2 regions of the Methylorubrum pseudosasae genome follow, and region 1 is predicted to be linked to the other one. Evidence: predicted binding sites of a transcription regulator. Region 1 holds the regulator's gene; the other holds the start of a gene.

Region 1 (8,648 bases):
ACGGCTCGCGGGCCCGCGCATCTACGGCGACACCCGCGTCGAGGATGCCTGGATGGGCGACGGGCGGGCCGAGGCCAACCCCGACGACATCGTGCGCGCGCTGAAGCTCTACCGGACGGCCTGCGCGCTGCAATTCACGCTGGTCGCGGCCGGGACCGGCCTTTGGCTCACCTTCGGCCGCTAAGGTTCTTGTCTTTGCATCATCTTTTTCCGAAAGCCGGCAATCGCCTTTCGGAATGATGCTCGAGCGTCCCTCAGCGCAGGCGCAGCAGCCCGTCGCAGTCGAGATGCGCTTCGAGATGGTCGGCAAAGCGGTCGAGCACCTCTTCGATGCCGGCCTCGTAGTGGGTGAGGCCCGGCGCAGCGCCGAGCCGGGCGAGCCAGGCCGCGCGTTGGCGATCGTCGGCGAACAGGCCGTGGACATAGGTGCCGGTCACGAGCCCGTCGCCGGAGACGGCCCCGTCGGCCCGGCCGTCGGCGAAGCGCAGCAGCGGTCGGGCGGTGTCCGGCCCGGTCGTGTCGCCGATATGCATCTCGTAGCCGGAGAACGGCGCGCCATCGCCAAGCGTCGTGCCGGTGGTGGCGACGAGGCGCTTCTCGCCCGTCATCACCGTCGCGACGTCGAGGAGGCCGAGACCCGGCCGGTCACGCGGCGCGCCTTCGATCCCCTGCGGATCGGCGATGGAGCGCCCGAGCATCTGGTAGCCGCCGCACAGCCCGAGCACGCGACGGCCGCGGCGCAGATGGGCGCGGATATCGATGTCCCATCCTTCCGCGCGCAGACATTCGAGGTCGTCGATCGTGGTCTTCGAACCCGGCAGGATGATGAGATCGGCTTCCGCCGGGACGGCCTCACCGGGCGGCACGAAGGTCACCGCGACGCCGGGCTCCTGCCGCAGCGGGTCGAGGTCGTCGAAATTGGCGATGTGCGGAAAGCGCAGCACCGCGATCAGCGGCACGGCGCCGTCACGGCGCGCTTGCGGGGCATCGAGCGCCACCGCGTCCTCCGGCGGCAGGCGGACGGCATCGGGAAAGAACGGCACGAGGCCGAACGGCGACCAGCCGGTGCGCGCGGCGATCAGAGTCATGCCGTCGGCAAACAGCGTCGGGTCGCCGCGAAAGCGGTTGACGATGAAGCCGCGGATCATCGCCGCATCGTCGGGCTCCAGCACCGCCTGCGTGCCGACGAGGCTGGCGATGACGCCGCCCCGGTCGATGTCGCCGACGAGCACCACCGGCGTTCCCGTCGCCCGGGCAAAGCCCATATTGGCGATGTCGCCCTGCCGCAGGTTCACCTCGGCCGGCGAGCCCGCGCCCTCCACGAGCACGATGTCCGCCTCGCCGCGCAGCCGCTCGAAGCTGTCGAGCACGGAGGCCATCAGGCGCGGCTTCCAGGCCTGGTACTCCCGCGCCCGCGCCGTGCCGATCATCCGCCCCTGCACCACCACCTGTGCGCCGACTTCGCTCTGCGGCTTCAGGAGCACCGGGTTCATGTGAACCGAGGGCGCGACCCGCGCGGCGCGGGCCTGGAGCGCCTGGGCCCGGCCGATCTCCCCACCATCGGCGGTGACGGCGGCGTTGTTCGACATGTTCTGCGGCTTGAACGGACGCACCGTCAGGCCACGCCGGGTGAAGGCACGGGCGAGGCCGGCCACCAGCAGCGACTTGCCGACATCGGACCCGGTCCCCTGGATCATCAGGGCGCGGGTCATCGGCGGTTCTTTGGTCGAGGCGCGGGCATCACGCTGCCATGGCATCGGGGCCGGGCGGCGTCGAGCCGATTTACGGCGCTCTGCGCTCGCTGCGCCGTGCCATCAGCCAGGAAAGCGCGCCCGCGGCATCGGGAATGGCGGGCACATCCGGCAGGGCAGGGCGGTCGACGATCACCACGGGAAGCCCGAGCCGACGTGCGGCCTCGATCTTCGGATAGGTCGCCGCGCCGCCGGAATTCTTCGTCACCAGCACCTCGATTCGCGCCTCGCGCATGAAGCGGATCTCGTCCGCGAGCGTGAAGGGGCCGCGGGCGCTGACGGTGACGAGGTTGGGCACCGGTAACGCATCGCCGACCGGCTCGATCGTGCGCACGACGTAAGCGTGCTGCGGCGCGCGGGCGAAGGCAGCCAGTTCCTGTCGGCCGATGGTGAGGAACACCGTTCTCGGTGCGGCGCCGAGCGCGTCGAGGCAGGCCGGCACGTTCGCCGCCGCGATCCAGTCGTCGCCGGGCTCGCGCTCCCAGGCCGGGCGGCGCACCGCGAGCAGCGGCACCGCCACAGCCCTGCTGGCCTCCGCCGCATTGGCCGAAATCCGCGCGGCGAAGGGGTGGGTCGCGTCGATCACCGCCTCGATGCCGTTCTCCGAAAGCCACCGCGCCAGCCCCTCCGCACCGCCGAACCCGCCGATGCGGGTCGGCACCGGCTCGGGCCGCGGCGCGGCGGTGCGACCGGCCATCGACAGCGTCACCGCGACATCCGGCTCGCGCGCCAGAAGGGCGACGAGCGCGCTGGCCTCGGTGGTCCCGCCGAGGACAAGGATGCGCAGGGGAGCGGCATCGGGATTCGACGTGGGATGGCGCGCAGGAGAACCCTGGTCGGCGGCTCCGGACATTCGTACAACCTGTCTCGCCCGCATCAGCCCGGCAAAGGCCGGGCGAGGTTTTCGACGTGAGACCCTTCTGCCGCGATTGCCTGACGATGCAAGCCGAGGGCGCTCTGCGCTGCCGCGGATGCGGCTCGCCGCGCCTGCTCTCGCACGCGGCCCGCGACGCCTTGAGCATCGCCCACGTCGATTGCGACGCCTTCTACGCAGCGATCGAGAAGCGCGACGACCCGGCCTTGCGCGACAAGCCGCTCATCATCGGCGGGGGCAAGCGCGGCGTCGTCTCCACCGCGTGCTATCTCGCCCGGATCTCCGGGGTGCGCTCGGCGATGCCGATGTTCGAGGCGTTGAAGCGCTGCCCCGACGCCACCGTGCTGCGGCCGGATATGGAGAAATACGCCCGCGTCGGGCGCGAGGTGCGGGCGATGATGCTGGCGTTGACGCCTTTGGTTGAGCCGGTCTCCATCGACGAGGCGTTCCTCGACCTCTCCGGCACCGAGCGCCTGCACGGGACGAGCCCGGCGCTCACGCTCGCCCGCTTCGCCGCACGGGTCGAGGCGGAGGTCGGCATCACGGTGTCGGTGGGACTGTCGGACAACAAGTTCCTGGCCAAGATCGCCTCGGACCTCGACAAGCCGCGCGGCTTCTCGATCATCGCGGGCGCGGACGCCGCGACCTTCCTCGCCGACAAGCCGGTCGGCATCCTGCCCGGTATCGGCGAAAGTGCACGAAACCGCCTCGCCTCCCTCAACATCCACCGCGTCGGCGACATTGCGCGGGTCGATCCGACGCGTCTCCAGGCATCCCTCGGGCGCGATGCGCTGCGTCTCATCGATCTCGCCGCCGGCCGGGACCGGCGGCCGGTGCGCCCGACCCGGGAGGCCAAGAGCGTCTCGTCCGAGACGACCTTCTCGGCCGATCTCACCCGGTTCGAGGATCTGCGGCCGATCCTGTGGCAGCTCTGCGAAAAGGTGTCGGCACGGCTTAAGCGGGCGGAACTCGCCGCCGGCAGCGTCACGCTGAAGCTGAAGGATGCCCGCTTCCGGCTGCGGACCCGCACCCGCGGCGGCCTGAAACCCACCCAACTCGCCGACCGGCTCTTCCGCGAGGGCGAGCCGATGCTGCGGGCGGCCTGCGACGGCACGGCCTTCCGGCTGATCGGCATCGGCGGCGGCGATCTCTGCGGCGCGATCCATGCCGACCGCGGCGATCTCGCCGATCAGGGTATCGAGCGCGTCGCCCGCCGCGAGGCGGCGCTCGACCGGCTGCGGGAAAAGTTCGGCAGCGCCGCGATTCAGCGCGGGCTCGTCTTCACCGGCGAGCCGGAGCGGCGGCGCACCTGACGCGCGGCGACTACTTCTTGCAGGTGGGATCGGCCTTCGGGTCGGCTTTGGCGAGGTCGAGCCGCGTCAGATTCCCGTCGATGGCGAAATCACCGTAATCGAGGTGCAGCCGCCCGCTGACGCCGTCCTCGTAGAGGTCGAAGGTGAGGGTGTAGATCGGCGTGCGCTCACCCGCTCCGGCGGTGAAGTAGCTCAGCGTCACCGGCCACCGGCGCATGCCGCCGTGGTCGCCCTCGCGCAGCGGCTTGTCGCGCTCGGTGTCGGCGGCGGGCGCAGCGTTCGGGCGGCCGATGATGGCCAGCGTGTCGTAGACCTTGCGCCCGTCATCCGAGCCGTCGAACACCTTGGCCGAGACTGTCGTCTCACCCGTCTTGGCCGCCTCGATCAGGCGGATCATGTGGTGGATCGGAAACAGGACCGCGCCCTCGGCCTGAAACTGGTCGCGCTTGGGCTCCTTGAGCTTCACCTTGAGCGCGTCGGCCGCCTCCGCTGTCCCGTCGACGGCCGGAGAGGGCGCGTTGTTGAGAACGGTCGTGGTGCGGAAGCGGAAGCTCTTGCCGTCGCCGTTCTCGAAGGTGGTGCTGCGCAGATCCGAGGTGCGGTCGCCGGACTCGCCGGAATTGAGCATCGTCACCTGACGCGTCTGCATGGTGTAGCCGCGGCAGGCGTCGCCCGAGAAATCGATGACGATGCGCCCGCGCACGCCCTCGACCGCCCGCGTCCCTTCGGAGCGCGCCAGCGACAGATCGTAGACCGCGCGGTGGTTGGCCAGCCGGATCGCGGCCTCGTTCGGAACCGGTGCGGCCGGCCCCGCGGCCATCGCGCTTCCCGGCATCGCGGCAAGGAGGAAAAGGGCCGGCGCGAGGCGCAGTCGCATGCGATCTCCCAAAGTCCGCTTGAAGTGGGTTGTCCACAGGCGGCAGGCCGGCGGACGACGTCCGTCACATAGTCATCCCGTCCGTCCGGACAATCTTTTTCGATCGCGCTCCCGACGCGACCGCGGACATCTCGGCGATACCAGCAGCCGCCCGGCACCCCGGCCAGCCGACCCTCACCCGATCCGGACGCTCGGAAAAGATCAAGTTTACGCAACGCGTTAACGGATGGCGGAGGATTCGCTTGCTCCGCTGCGGAAACCGATCCGTCTCACCGTCCGACGGGTCCGATTGCCGGGGGAAACCGGACCGTGAGACGCGCGGACCCTTGCTCCGCGGCCGAGCTGTCCTGTAGTCTCCACAGCGTCGCCAACGGCATCTTTGGCGTCTGTTAACCGACATGTGCAGGGCCGGATCTCGGGCCCTGGCCATGCCTGCTGTCGCCATGCGCGCCAGCCGCGCTGCCGGCCGGTCTCACGTTCAAGGATGTTTCGACGTGGAGGGGACAATGACGGAAGCGGTCCCGAGCTGGACGGATGAGCGCGTCGAGCTGCTTCGTCGCCTGTGGGACGACGGCCTGAGCGCCAGCCAGATCGCCCTGCAGATCGGTGGCGTCTCGCGCAATGCCGTCATCGGCAAGGTGCATCGCCTCGGGCTCTCCGGCCGCGTCAAGTCGATGGGTGCGGCGTCGCAGGGACGTCGCCGGGAGGGCTTGGCCGCCGAGGTCGAGATGGAGGTCGTGGTCGTCGAGGAGCCGACGCTGCCGGAGCCGCCCGCGATCGTCGCGCACAGACCCGCACCGGACTTCCCGCTGCCGCAGAAGCCTGCCCCGGAGCCGGTGGCCCTCGCGGTTTCCGAGCGGGTCACCATCATGGATCTGCGCGAATCGATGTGCCGCTGGCCGATGGGCGACCCGACCTCGCCGGACTTCCGCTTCTGCGGCGGCCGCGCGATCACGGGCCTTCCGTACTGCACCCAGCACGCGCAGATCGCCTATCAGCCGGCCGCCGAGCGCAAGCGCGACCGCCGCGTCGCCGGTTTCCGCTAAAGGCTCCAAGAGAAGACAGCTGGGCACGCCCGCGACGACGGGCGATTGCCGACGTGCACCGAGTGGGGACGGGCTTTGCCCGACCCGCAGGACCGCCCCCTAGACCAAATCCCATTGATTCCTTCGAGCCAAATCCGGTCGATCCGTTCGGATTGCGGATTTGGACTTGGCTCAAGCGCCGCGCGGGCTGAGCGAGACAGTTCCCCCTTCGATCAGGCGGAGACCGTATCACTCCGCTCCGGCGAACATCTCGTCGAACGAGTAGCCGGAGCCGCGCACGGTGCGGATCGGGTCGCTCTGGCGCGGGCGGTTGATCGCCTTGCGCAGGCGGCCGACATGAACATCGACCGTGCGCTCATCGATGTAGACGTCGTGGCCCCACACGCCGTCGAGCAACTGCTCCCGCGAGAAGACCCGGCCGGGGCTCTGCATCAGGTATTCGAGCAGCTTGAATTCGGTCGGCCCGAGATGGATCTCGCGGCCCTGCCGGCGGATGCGGTGGCTGACGCGGTCGAGCTCGATATCGCCCGCCACGAGCATGTCGGAGACGTGGGTGGGCTTGGCGCGGCGCAGGAGCGCACGGACCCGGGCGAGCAGCTCCGGCACGGAGAACGGCTTGACGACGTAGTCATCGGCGCCGGTCGAGAGGCCGCGCACACGGTCGGTCTCTTCGCCCCGGGCGGTCAGCATGATGACCGGCAGGCGTTCGGTCTCACGGCGGGCACGGATGCGCCGGCACAGCTCGATCCCCGAGAGCCCCGGCACCATCCAGTCGAGGAGTACGAGGTCGGGCGTGGTCTCGTGCAGGCGAAGGTCGGCCTCGTCGCCGCGAACCGCGACATCGACTTGGAAACCCTCCGCTTCGAGATTGTAGCGCAGCAGGGTCGTCAGCGATTCCTCGTCCTCGACGATCAGGATGTGCGCACTCGTCATCGCCCGTCTTTCCATCCGTCACGCCCGGCCCTCGAGAGAGGAGCCGGAGACGTCTCTTGATCGCCGCGCGCGCCGAAAACCTTCGGTGTCAGGTGCTCGGCGTAATCGTCGCGTAGTTCGAAGCGTCGTTCTTGGGCCGCTCGGCCGTCGGCGTCTCGCCGGTGACGAGGTATTCGATGGTTTCGGCGACGTTGGTGGTGTGATCGCCGATCCGCTCGACGTTCTTGGCGCAGAACAGCAGGTGCGTACAGAACGAGATGTTGCGCGGATCCTCCATCATGTAAGTCAGGAGTTCCCGGAACAGTGAATTGTAGAGCGCGTCGATGGCGCTGTCCCGCTCCCACACCTCGCGGGCGGCGGTCACGTCGCGGCTCGCATAGGCATCGAGCACGTCCTTGAGCTGTTCCTGCACGAGGTCGCTCATGTGCTGGACGCCGAGCACGATCTTCTGCGGCTGGGCCTGATCGCTGATCGCCACGACGCGCTTGGCGATGTTCTTGGCGAGATCGCCGATCCGTTCCAGGTCGCCCGAGACGCGGATGCCGGAGATCGTCTCGCGCAGGTCGATGGCCAGCGGCTGACGGCGTGCGATGAGGAGAACCGAACGCTCCTCGATCTCCCGCTGCAGCAGGTCGAGGCGCTTGTCGGCGACGATCACCGCCTGAGCGAGGGTGGTATCCCGGCGCACCAGCGCGTCGGTGGCATCCGTCATCATCTTCTCGGCCACGCCGCCCATCTCGGCGATGGAGCGGCGCAGGTTCTCGAGGTCGGTGTCGTAGGAGGAGACGATATGGTCGGCCATGTCGCGAATTTCCCGATCAGGCGGTCGGACGAGGGCGCTCTCAAGCTGCGATGGACATGGGTCCGGCGGAAGAGGGCGCGTCTCAACGAGGGCGCAAGGGGGCTGCGACTGTCGTGCAGTCGCGGCCGATCTCAGCCGAAGCGGCCGGTGATGTAGTCCTGGGTCTGCCGTTTGGCCGGGTTCATGAAAATCTTCGTGGTCGCGTCGAACTCGATCAGCTCACCGAGATACATGAACGCCGTGAACTGCGAGATGCGGGCGGCCTGCTGCATGTTGTGCGTCACGATGACGATCGTGAACTCGGTCCGCAACTGCTCGATCAGCTCCTCGATGCGTCCGGTGGAGATCGGGTCGAGGGCCGAGGTCGGCTCGTCGAACAGGATGACCTCGGGGCGCTGTGCCACGGTGCGGGCGATGCACAGGCGCTGCTGCTGGCCGCCGGAGAGGCCGGTGCCGGACTGCTTGAGCTTGTCCTTCACCTCGTCCCACAACGCGGCCTTGCGCAGGGATTCCTCCACGCGCACGTCGAGCTCGGCTTTCGGAAGCTTCTCGTAGAGGCGCAGGCCGAAGGCGACATTGTCGTAGATCGACATCGGGAAGGGCGTCGGCTTCTGGAACACCATGCCGACGCGCGAGCGCAGTTCGTTCAGGTCGATCTTCGGGTCCAGAACGTTCTGCCCATCGAGCAGGATCTCGCCTTCCGCGCGCTGCTCCGGATAGAGGCTGTAGATGCGGTTGAAGGTGCGCAGCAGTGTCGACTTCCCGCAGCCCGAAGGCCCGATCAGCGCGGTCACCTGCCGGTCGCGGAAATCGAGGTTGATGTCCTTCAGGCCATGGAAGCTGCCATAGTAGAAGTTGAGATCCTTGCAGGCGATGCGCACCGGAGCCTTGACGTCGGCCGGGCTTCGACCTTCGAACTGGCTGCGGATCGCGGGGGAGGCGCTCATCGGATTGTCTCGCAGGTAGGAGGTCTGTCCGGGGGGCGGCCTCAGCGCGCCCGCTGGTCCTTGATCACAAGGCGGGCCACCACCGACAGGGCCAGGATGGTGACG
Region 2 (8,648 bases), 1.4 Mb from region 1:
CCGAGCGCAAGGCCGCCGGCGAGGGCGAAGACGGAAACGGAGCGGAAGAGCTTCATCGATACCTCGAAATGCATGTCGGGGACGACATCCCGGCCGGGACCAGCAACACGGCGGTCCCACCGGCCCCGCCGACGAAACTATGGCACGGCGCATCCGCCGCGCCGACCCGAATCTGATCCGGACGGGAGCCCCTGAAGGGCCTCGCGCCGTTACCTGCTCCCGGGCTGCGGCGATTTCGCGGCGACCGCTCCGTCCGGCCGCGCAACCGAAAGTCGTTCGATTTTAGCGATTTGCTAAATGATGCACCTCAAGTTCCAGGCAAGCAACGATTCGGCCGGAGCGGGGGAGGGCAGCGTGATCGTCGTGCTGAGCGACCGCCCGGATCGAAGCCAGTCCCTGGTGGATGCCGTGCGCGCGGTCGCCGAGTGCCGGGTCGTGGGCACCGACGAAACCTGGGCCCGGATCGGCCCCTTCCGCGGTGTGATCGCCGACATCACCCTGAGCCGCCCCGAAGCCAAGCGCTGCCTGCGCTTGCTGGCGAGCCGCCCCGCACGCGCGCGCGCGCCCCTGATCTGCCTGACCCGCGGCAACGAGCAATCCGCCTTCACCGAGGCGCGCAACCTCGGGGCCACCCTGTGCCTGTCGGCGCTGGCCGAGCCGCGGATGGTGGTGGGCTCGCTGGTGCGCGAGGTCTGGCCCGAGAAGTCGGTGGCCGACCTCGTGGTGACCCGCGAGGCCGAGCGGGCGGGTACGCTGATGACGCGCCTGTTCGAATCGGCGCAGACCGGCCCGATCGACCTGCCGAGCGTGGAGCGGGGCATCGCCCCGGTGCTCGACGCCATCCACGAGGGCGGCCTGTCGCGCTGGCTCGACGAGGTGTGGGCACACGACGACGTGACCTTCCAGCACTGCCTGCTGGTCTCCGGCGTCGTCGCCGCCTTCGCCCAGAATCTCGGCCTCTCCGCCACGGACAAGCAGCTCATGACCCGCGCCGCGCTGGTGCACGACGTGGGCAAGTCGCGCATCCCGCTCGCCGTGCTCAACAAGCCCGGCCGGCTCGACGACGACGAGCGGGCGGTGATGCAGACCCACGCGCCGATCGGCCACGAGATCCTGATGGCGTCTGGCGGCTGCGACCCGGTCACGCTCGCGGTGACGCGCCATCATCACGAGATGCTCGACGGCTCGGGCTACCCGGACAAGCTCTGCGCCGACGCGATCGGCGACCCCGTGCGGCTGCTGACGATCTGCGACATCTATGCCGCCCTGATCGAGCGGCGCCCCTACAAGGTGCCGATGTCGAGCCGCGACGCGCTCTCGATCCTGTCGAGCATGCAGGGCAAGCTCGAGGGTGGGCTGGTGCAGGCCTTTGGCCGGGCGGTGCAAACGGTGCCCTGACGCGGCCTCCGGCAACGAGCGCACGGTCTCGGCGGTCGAGGGCCGCCTTTTCATCCCAGGCGTCGTACACGGGTCATCAAAACCATCAAAGGTTAAGCATGACCTGCCCCGCCTTGGATGTTCCGATGCCGCCCCGCCGCGCCCTCCGCTGCCTTGCTTCCGCCGCCGCACCGGGCCTCGCCCTGGCCGCGGTTCCGATTCTTGCCTCGGTCCTGACCTGCTCCGCCGGCCCCGCCGCAGCCGACGAGACGTCCGGCAAGAAGGCCGAGGCCAAGCCGCCCGTGACCCTCGACGAGAAGGGCATCACGGTCCGGCTCGACGACGGCAGCACATTCCGCATCGGCGGCCGGCTTCAAGGGGATTTCGGCACGGGGCATGTGCAGCAGCGCGGCTTCGGCACGGTGTTCGAGGAGCCGGCGGCGATCCGCCGGGCCTGGATCGAGACCTATTACAGCCTCAAGGACTTCGAATTCGCCTTCCAGTACGACTTCAACGAACGGCGCGTGCCGGTGAGCGACGCCATCGTCGCCTACAAGGGCTTTCAGGACGTCATCATCACCCAGGGCAACTTCAAGGAGCCGTTCAGCCTCGATCAGCTCATCAGCGACAATGTCAGCCAGTTCACCGAGCGCTCCCAGGCCGACGCCTTCGCCCCGGCGCGCAACTTCGGCTCCGCCATCGGCACCCACGGCGTCAACTGGACCGCGGTGACGGGCGTGTTCGGCGGCAACATCAACACCGGCCTGCAGAACAACGGGATCGCCTCGACCACCCGCTTGACCTACACGCCGTGGCTCTCCGAGAACAAGAACGACGTGCTGCATCTCGGCCTCGCCGGCAGCTATCGGACGCTCGGCGACGACGACAGCAGCCTCAGCCTGTCGAGCCGCTCGGAGGCGTTCCTGTTCGCCCGCCCGCTCGTCAACACCCGGACGATCCGCGACGCCACGGCGATCGGCCGGGTTGGCGTCGAGGCGGCATGGCAGCAGGGCCCGTTCCGGCTCCAGGGCGAGTACATCCTCACCGATATCGAGCGCCGCGACGGACGCCCGCCGCTGCTGTTCCAGGGCGGCTACATCCAGGCCTCGGTGGTGCTCAACGACAAGGGCCGGCCCTACCGGGTCGTGCCGACCTATGGCAGCGAGTACGGCGTCTTCACCGGCGTCACCGTCGAGGAGCGCCAGCGGGTCAGCCGCGGCGGTACGGGCCTGTTCGAACTCGGGGTCCGTTACAGCGCCATCGACCTCGAATCCCGTGAGGTGCGCGGCGGCGTCGAGCACGACTTCACCGCGGGCGCGAACTGGTATCCCGAGCCCAACATCCGCTTCGTCTTCGACTACATCCGCTCGCATGCCGAACCGTCGGCGGAATCGCTGAACTTCGGCCGTCGCACCGTCGACGCCGACCTCTTCATCGGCCGGGCGCAGCTCACCTGGTAGGCGCCTCCCGCGGTTGAGCGGGGCGCCGGCAGGGTCTACCTGACCGGGGTCCCGCCTCTCCCGTGAGGAGCCTCGCCTTTGAGCCCCGATCCCGCCCTCTCGCGCCGCGCCCAGGCCGTGGCGCCCTTCCTGGCGATGGACGTGATGGCTGCCGCCGGCGCCCGGGAGCGGCGCGGGGAGGGCGTCGTGCACATGGAGGTCGGCCAGCCCTCGGCCCCGGCGGCCCCGCGCGGTGATCGCGGCGGCGCAAGGAGCGCTCGCCGACGGGCGCATCCCCTACACCGAAGCGCTCGGGCTTCCGCGCCTGCGCGAGCGCATCGCCCGGCACTACGCCGAGACCTACAGCGTCAGCCTCTCGCCGGAGCGGGTGGTGGTGACGACGGGCTCCTCGGCGGGTTTCGTGCTGGCCTTCCTCGCCCTGTTCGATGCGGGCGCCCGGATCGGCGTGCCGCGCCCCGGCTACCCGGCCTATGACGGCATCCTGCGCGCCCTCGACCTGATCCCGCAGCCGCTGACCCTGCGCGCGGAAGACCGCTACGCCCCGACCCCCGCGCTGGTGCGCGCGGTCCATGCGGCGCAGCCGCTCTCCGGCCTGCTGGTGATGAGCCCGGCCAACCCCTCGGGCACGGTGATCGAGCCGACCCGGCTTGCCGAACTCTGCGCCACGGCGCGGGCGCTCTCGCTGCCCTTCATCTCCGACGAGATCTATCACGGCCTCAGCTACGGCGTGCCGACGGCGACCGCGCTGCAATTCGATGCGAACGCGCTGGTCATCAACTCCTTCTCGAAATTCTACTGCATGACCGGCTGGCGGGTGGGCTGGATGGTGGTGCCCGAGGCGCTGGTCCGCGGAATCGAGCGGCTGGCGCAGAACCTCTACATCTCCGCGCCCTATCTCTCGCAGATCGCGGCGCTCGCCGCCTTCGACACCCTCGACGAGATCGTCGCGGTCCGCGAGGGCTACGCGGCCAACCGCGCCCTGCTCCTCGACGCGCTGCCGTCGCTCGGCTTCAGCGACATCCACCCCGTGGACGGGGCCTTCTATCTCTACGCGGACATCGCCCGGCACACCGACGACGCCAGCGCCTTCTGCCGGCGGATGCTGGAGGAGGCGGGCGTCGCCGCGACGCCGGGCCTCGACTTCGACCCGGAGGAGGGCGGCCACCACATCCGCTTCTCCTTCGCCGGCTCGAACGCCGAATGCGCCGAGGCGGTGTCGCGGCTGAAGGGTTGGCTGGGCTGAGCCGCCGGCTCCGGACTCGTGCAGCATCCGGCCCTCCCGAACGCCTGCGCACCGCAGACCTATCCGTCGGAAGGCCCGTGGAACGCGCCGGATCATACCCCCTGATACGCAAAGCGGGGCCCGGCTGAGCCGGACCCCGCTTCGCAAGCATCAGGACGCATAAGAAGCCGTGCGCGGGATCCGCGATCCCGCGCCGCGCCTCACTCCCCCGACAGCGCCGCCTTGGTGCGCGACCACCAGCCGGCCCGCTTGGGACGGTTCGGGTCCGGCGGGGTCAGCACCACCGCGACGGGCTCCGGCGCGGGCTCGGCGTTGGCCGGGCTGGGCGCTGCCGCTTCGGTCGCGGCCTCGGCGAAGGACTCGACCTGGATCGGCTCGAGCTCCGGCGCGGGGACGACCGGCGGCGGCTCGGCCGCGGCGCCGTTCTCGGCGGCGAGCGAGACGGTGCTCACATCGGCATCGTTGAACGGCTCCTCGGGGCCCACCGGCAGGGTATCGGAGGCGGTCTCCTCGGGATGCGCCTCGGAATCCTCCGCGGCCCGCACCGTGCCTGCCTCGTCCGCATCGGAATCCTGCTCGGAATCCGAACGGCCGTTGCGCTCGGTCCGGCCGCGGCCGCGACCGCCCCGGCGTCCGCGGCGACGGCGGCGTCCGTTGGCGTCCTCGCCGTTGGCGTCGGCGTCCGATGCGGTCTCGTCCGGCTCGGACGCGGCACCGAGAGCCGCCTCGACGGCCTCCGGCTCGGAATCGGGCGCATCGTCGCCGTCCTCCGTGCCGTCCTCGGCCCCGTCCTCGCTGTCGGTCCCGTCCTCGTCCCGCGCGCGGGCCTCGCCCTCACCGGAGGTGCGACCACCGCGACGGCGACGGCGACGGCGGCGACGGCCACCGCCCTCCTCGGACGCATCGGCGGCGGGGCGCTCCTCGGACGCGCCCTCGGCCTCTGCTTCGACCTCGGTCTCGACCTCTTCGGTCTCCTGGCTCTCGACCGCCTCGTCCTCGAACTCCTCGGCCTCGTAGACCGGCGAGATCGCCACGGCGCGCACGCCCGTCACCGGGCCCTCGTGCTTCACCGCCGGCTCACCGCGTTCGAGCTGGAAGGCGGAGGTCGCCACGAGCCGATCGTCGGCGGAAATGGTGATCGTGACCGAGAAGCGCTGCTCGAGATCGAAGAGATGCGCCCGCTTCTGGTTGAGGATGTAGAGCGCCGTCTCGGTGCGGGTGCGCAGCACGACGTTGTGGCTCGCCGACTTGAGCAGCACCTCCTCGATCGAGCGCAGGATGTGCAGCGCCACCGAGGAGGTCGCCCGCACGAAGCCCGAGCCGCCGCAATGGGCGCAGGGGATCGAGGAGGATTCGAGCACGCCGGTGCGGATGCGCTGGCGGCTCATCTCAAGCAGGCCGAAGGGCGAGATCCGCCCGACCTGGATGCGCGCCCGGTCATTCTTGAGCGCCTCGTTCAGGCGCTTCTCCACCGCCCGGTTTGTTGCGCTTCTCCTCCATGTCGATGAAGTCGATCACGACGAGGCCGGCGAGATCGCGCAGGCGCACCTGCCGGGCGACCTCTTCGGCCGCCTCAAGGTTCGTCTTGAGCGCGGTGTCCTCGATGTCGTGCTCGCGGGTCGCGCGGCCGGAGTTCACGTCGATCGAGACCAGCGCCTCGGTCGGGTTGATGACGAGGTAGCCGCCGGAGCGCAGGGCGACGTGGGTCGAGAACATCGCGTCGAGCTGCTGCTCGACGCCGTAGCGGGCGAAGATCGGCGTCGGATCGCGGTAGGGCTTCACGACCTTGGACTGGCCGGGCATCAGCATCCGCATGAAGTCCTTGGCCTCGCGGTAGGCGTCCTCGCCGGAGACCAGAACCTCGTCGAGATCCTTGTTGTAGAGGTCGCGGATCGCCCGCTTGATCAACGAGCCCTCCTCGTAGACGAGCGCCGGGGCGGTCGAGGACAGCGTCAGCTCGCGCACGCTCTCCCAAAGGCGCATCAGGTACTCGAAGTCGCGCTTGATCTCAGGCTTGGTGCGCGAGGCGCCGGCCGTGCGCAGGATGATCCCCATCCCATCCGGCACGTCGAGGTCGGCGACCACTTCCTTGAGGCGCTTGCGGTCGGCGGCCGAGGTGATCTTGCGCGAGATGCCGCCGCCCCGTCCGGTGTTCGGCATCAGCACCGAGTAGCGGCCGGCCAGCGACAGGTAGGTGGTGAGCGCCGCGCCCTTGGTGCCGCGCTCTTCCTTGACGACCTGGACGAGGATGATCTGGCGGCGCTTGATCACCTCCTGGATCTTGTAGTGGCGGCGATAGGCGCGCGGACGCTCGGGGAGCTCGGCGAGCGCATCGCCCGAGCCGCCGACCTGCGCGACGCGCGGCTCGCCGTCCTCGGACTCCTCGTCGTCGTCCTCGTCGTCCGAATCGTCGTCTTCGGAATCGTCGTCCTCATCCTCGTCGTCGGACTCGTCATCCTCCGAGTCCTCGTCGTCCGAATCGTCGGTCTCGGCGTCCTCGTCGGAATCCGCATCGGCTTCCTCGATCTCGGCCTGGGAGACGGGCGCGCTGGCGGCGACGGGCTGCGGCTCGACCGTCTCTGCCTCGGCGGAATCGGCCTCGGCGGGAGCAGCCTCGGACGATTCCGCGGCCTCGACGGGCGGGTTCGGCGCCTCGGAGATCGCGGCGATGTCGGAGGGCTCGACCGCGGCGGCTTCGTCAGCCGGCGCCTCACCGGCGGGGGTGCCGGGCTCCAGCGCCGCCTCGGGCAGGCTCGCGGAAGCATCGCCGCCGGCCTCGACCGGTGCGGACGCCGCGTCGCCCTCGCTCCGCTCGTCGTTCCGTTCTTCGCTCCGCCCTTCGACGAGAGCGGAGCGCACCGCCTCGATCGCCTCCGGCGCGGGCGCGTCGGCGGCCTGGCCCTCACCGGGGATCGCAGCGTCCTCGGAGCCTGCGTCGGACGCTGCCTCTTGCGACTTCACCGTGTCGTCGGGGCGCGAACCGCGGGCCTCGGCCCGGCGCCCGCGCGAGCGGCGGCCCCGCGGCGGACGGCGCTCCTCGCGCTCGCGGTGCTCCTCTTCCTCGCGCGCCTCGGCCTCGATCAGGGCGAGGCGGTCGGCCATCGGGATCTGGTAGTAGTCGGGGTGGATCTCGTTGAAGGCGAGGAAGCCGTGGCGGTTGCCGCCGTACTCGACGAAGGCCGCCTGGAGCGAGGGCTCCACGCGGGTGACCTTGGCGAGATAGATGTTGCCCCTCAGAGGCCGGCGGTTGGCTGCCTCGAAATCAAATTCCTCGACCCGCGAGCCTTGGACTGTGACGACCCGGGTCTCCTCCGGATGCATCGCATCGATGAGCATCTTGTTGTTGGCCATGACGTGCTTTCGACATGGCGGCCGACGTCGTTCTCCTCACGCTCGCGCCGCTTGGTCCCGGCGGCGCCGCCCCCGGCCTGCGGGCCGGAAGGAGATGGGCGCGTGCCGGCCTCGTCGCCGAGGTCGCGGTGGATGCGGGGAGGGGATTGCCGTCAACCGCCTTGACGCGCCGGGCATCGGCGCGGTGGGGGTTGAACAGGGCCGGGGCGACGGAAGGGGCGAGGCGACGCGAAAACCGCGCGCCTTCGGCACGAGCAGCGGCAACCGATGCTGTGCGTCCTCCCATCCTGATCCGGCCTCGCGAAGATGGTGGGCCGGCAAGCGGCCCGTACAGATTTCATGGGCACGACCGACCCGGAATGATCGGGAGGCCGCGAATGCCGTGACACCCGCCCGGATGCCGGGAGGCGCCGACTGACGCTGCTGATTCGAGCGAGGTGGGCGCCGACATGCCCCGGGCGCGCCCGGGGGCCGCCGAAGCGCCAACCCGGGAATGGGGTCGATATCATTACAGAGTGTCGCGGGAGAATTGCAAGGGTTCCGTATGACGGCTCCCGGCACTTCGTCAGGCAAGCGCGCCATCGTCCGCACGTTCCCGTGAACCGGAGGCCGCCCCGCGGGCTTGAACCCGGCGAACCCGTTGGAATGGCAGAAATCCCGTCGGGATAGCAGGGGAGGGCTTCGCGGTGTCGCTTCCGGATCAATCGCTCGCCGCGGTGGCGAAGGAGGGGCGTGAGGCCCGCTACCGGGGCGACCCGGCCACCGCCAACCCGCACCCGGAGGGCTCGGACGCCCACGCCGTCTGGCAGCGGGCCTGGGAGATGCCCGACGGCGAGGCGGCCGAGCGAGAAGCTCCCGACAGCCGCGCCTGACCTGCCGGCCAAGGACATCCCATCCACCGCCCTCATCCTGAAGGGGGAAGGCGGGACAAGAGATGGGACGCCGCAGGCGGTGTCGCTCTCACACAACAGCGGTGACGGGATCGGCGGGGGCGAAGTGAGGAACGGTTAACCATCTCGGCCGTATCTCGTATCGGAGGCTTCCCCGGACCCTTGGCCGCCCGATGCCGCACAGCACCCGCCTGCCCCGCACCGGACTTGTCCGCCCCATCGCCATCCTCGCGCTCGCGGGCGGCTTGGTGCTGGCCGCCGGCCCCGTGCCGGCTCAAGACGGCCCCGGCAACCCGCAGCCCGGCGGCGCGGCGGTGGCGATCGCCG

Evidence for each region. The regulator PhoB, encoded in region 1, activates phosphate uptake and scavenging genes when phosphate is short. The targets are predictions, from matches to a motif close to TGTCATNNANCTGTCAT.
Region 2: M2437_RS14920 (OprO/OprP family phosphate-selective porin) is a predicted target of PhoB. The motif match lies at 1,459-1,475, and genes of this name have one in related genera.

The regions. Positions count from the first base shown of each region.
Region 1 covers NZ_JAQGDU010000002.1:1,603,988-1,612,635, forward strand. Annotated here, with positions in the region: gene cbiB (adenosylcobinamide-phosphate synthase CbiB) at 1-184, shown strand, start outside; gene M2437_RS08475 (cobyric acid synthase) at 255-1,712, opposite strand; gene M2437_RS08480 (cobalt-precorrin-6A reductase) at 1,783-2,604, opposite strand; gene M2437_RS08485 (DNA polymerase IV) at 2,661-3,938, shown strand; gene M2437_RS08490 (cell envelope integrity EipB family protein) at 3,949-4,815, opposite strand; gene M2437_RS08495 (GcrA family cell cycle regulator) at 5,322-5,861, shown strand; gene phoB (phosphate regulon transcriptional regulator PhoB) at 6,090-6,794, opposite strand; gene phoU (phosphate signaling complex protein PhoU) at 6,883-7,596, opposite strand; gene pstB (phosphate ABC transporter ATP-binding protein PstB) at 7,728-8,543, opposite strand; gene pstA (phosphate ABC transporter permease PstA) at 8,585-8,648, opposite strand, start outside.
Region 2 covers NZ_JAQGDU010000002.1:2,972,411-2,981,058, reverse strand. Annotated here, with positions in the region: gene M2437_RS14930 (DsbA family protein) at 1-56, opposite strand, end outside; gene M2437_RS14925 (HD-GYP domain-containing protein) at 355-1,398, shown strand; gene M2437_RS14920 (OprO/OprP family phosphate-selective porin) at 1,524-2,837, shown strand; partial or broken gene M2437_RS14915 (pyridoxal phosphate-dependent aminotransferase) at 2,916-4,080, shown strand; partial or broken gene M2437_RS14910 (Rne/Rng family ribonuclease) at 4,281-7,431, opposite strand; gene M2437_RS14905 (hypothetical protein) at 8,118-8,303, shown strand; gene M2437_RS14900 (N-acetylmuramoyl-L-alanine amidase) at 8,495-8,648, shown strand, end outside.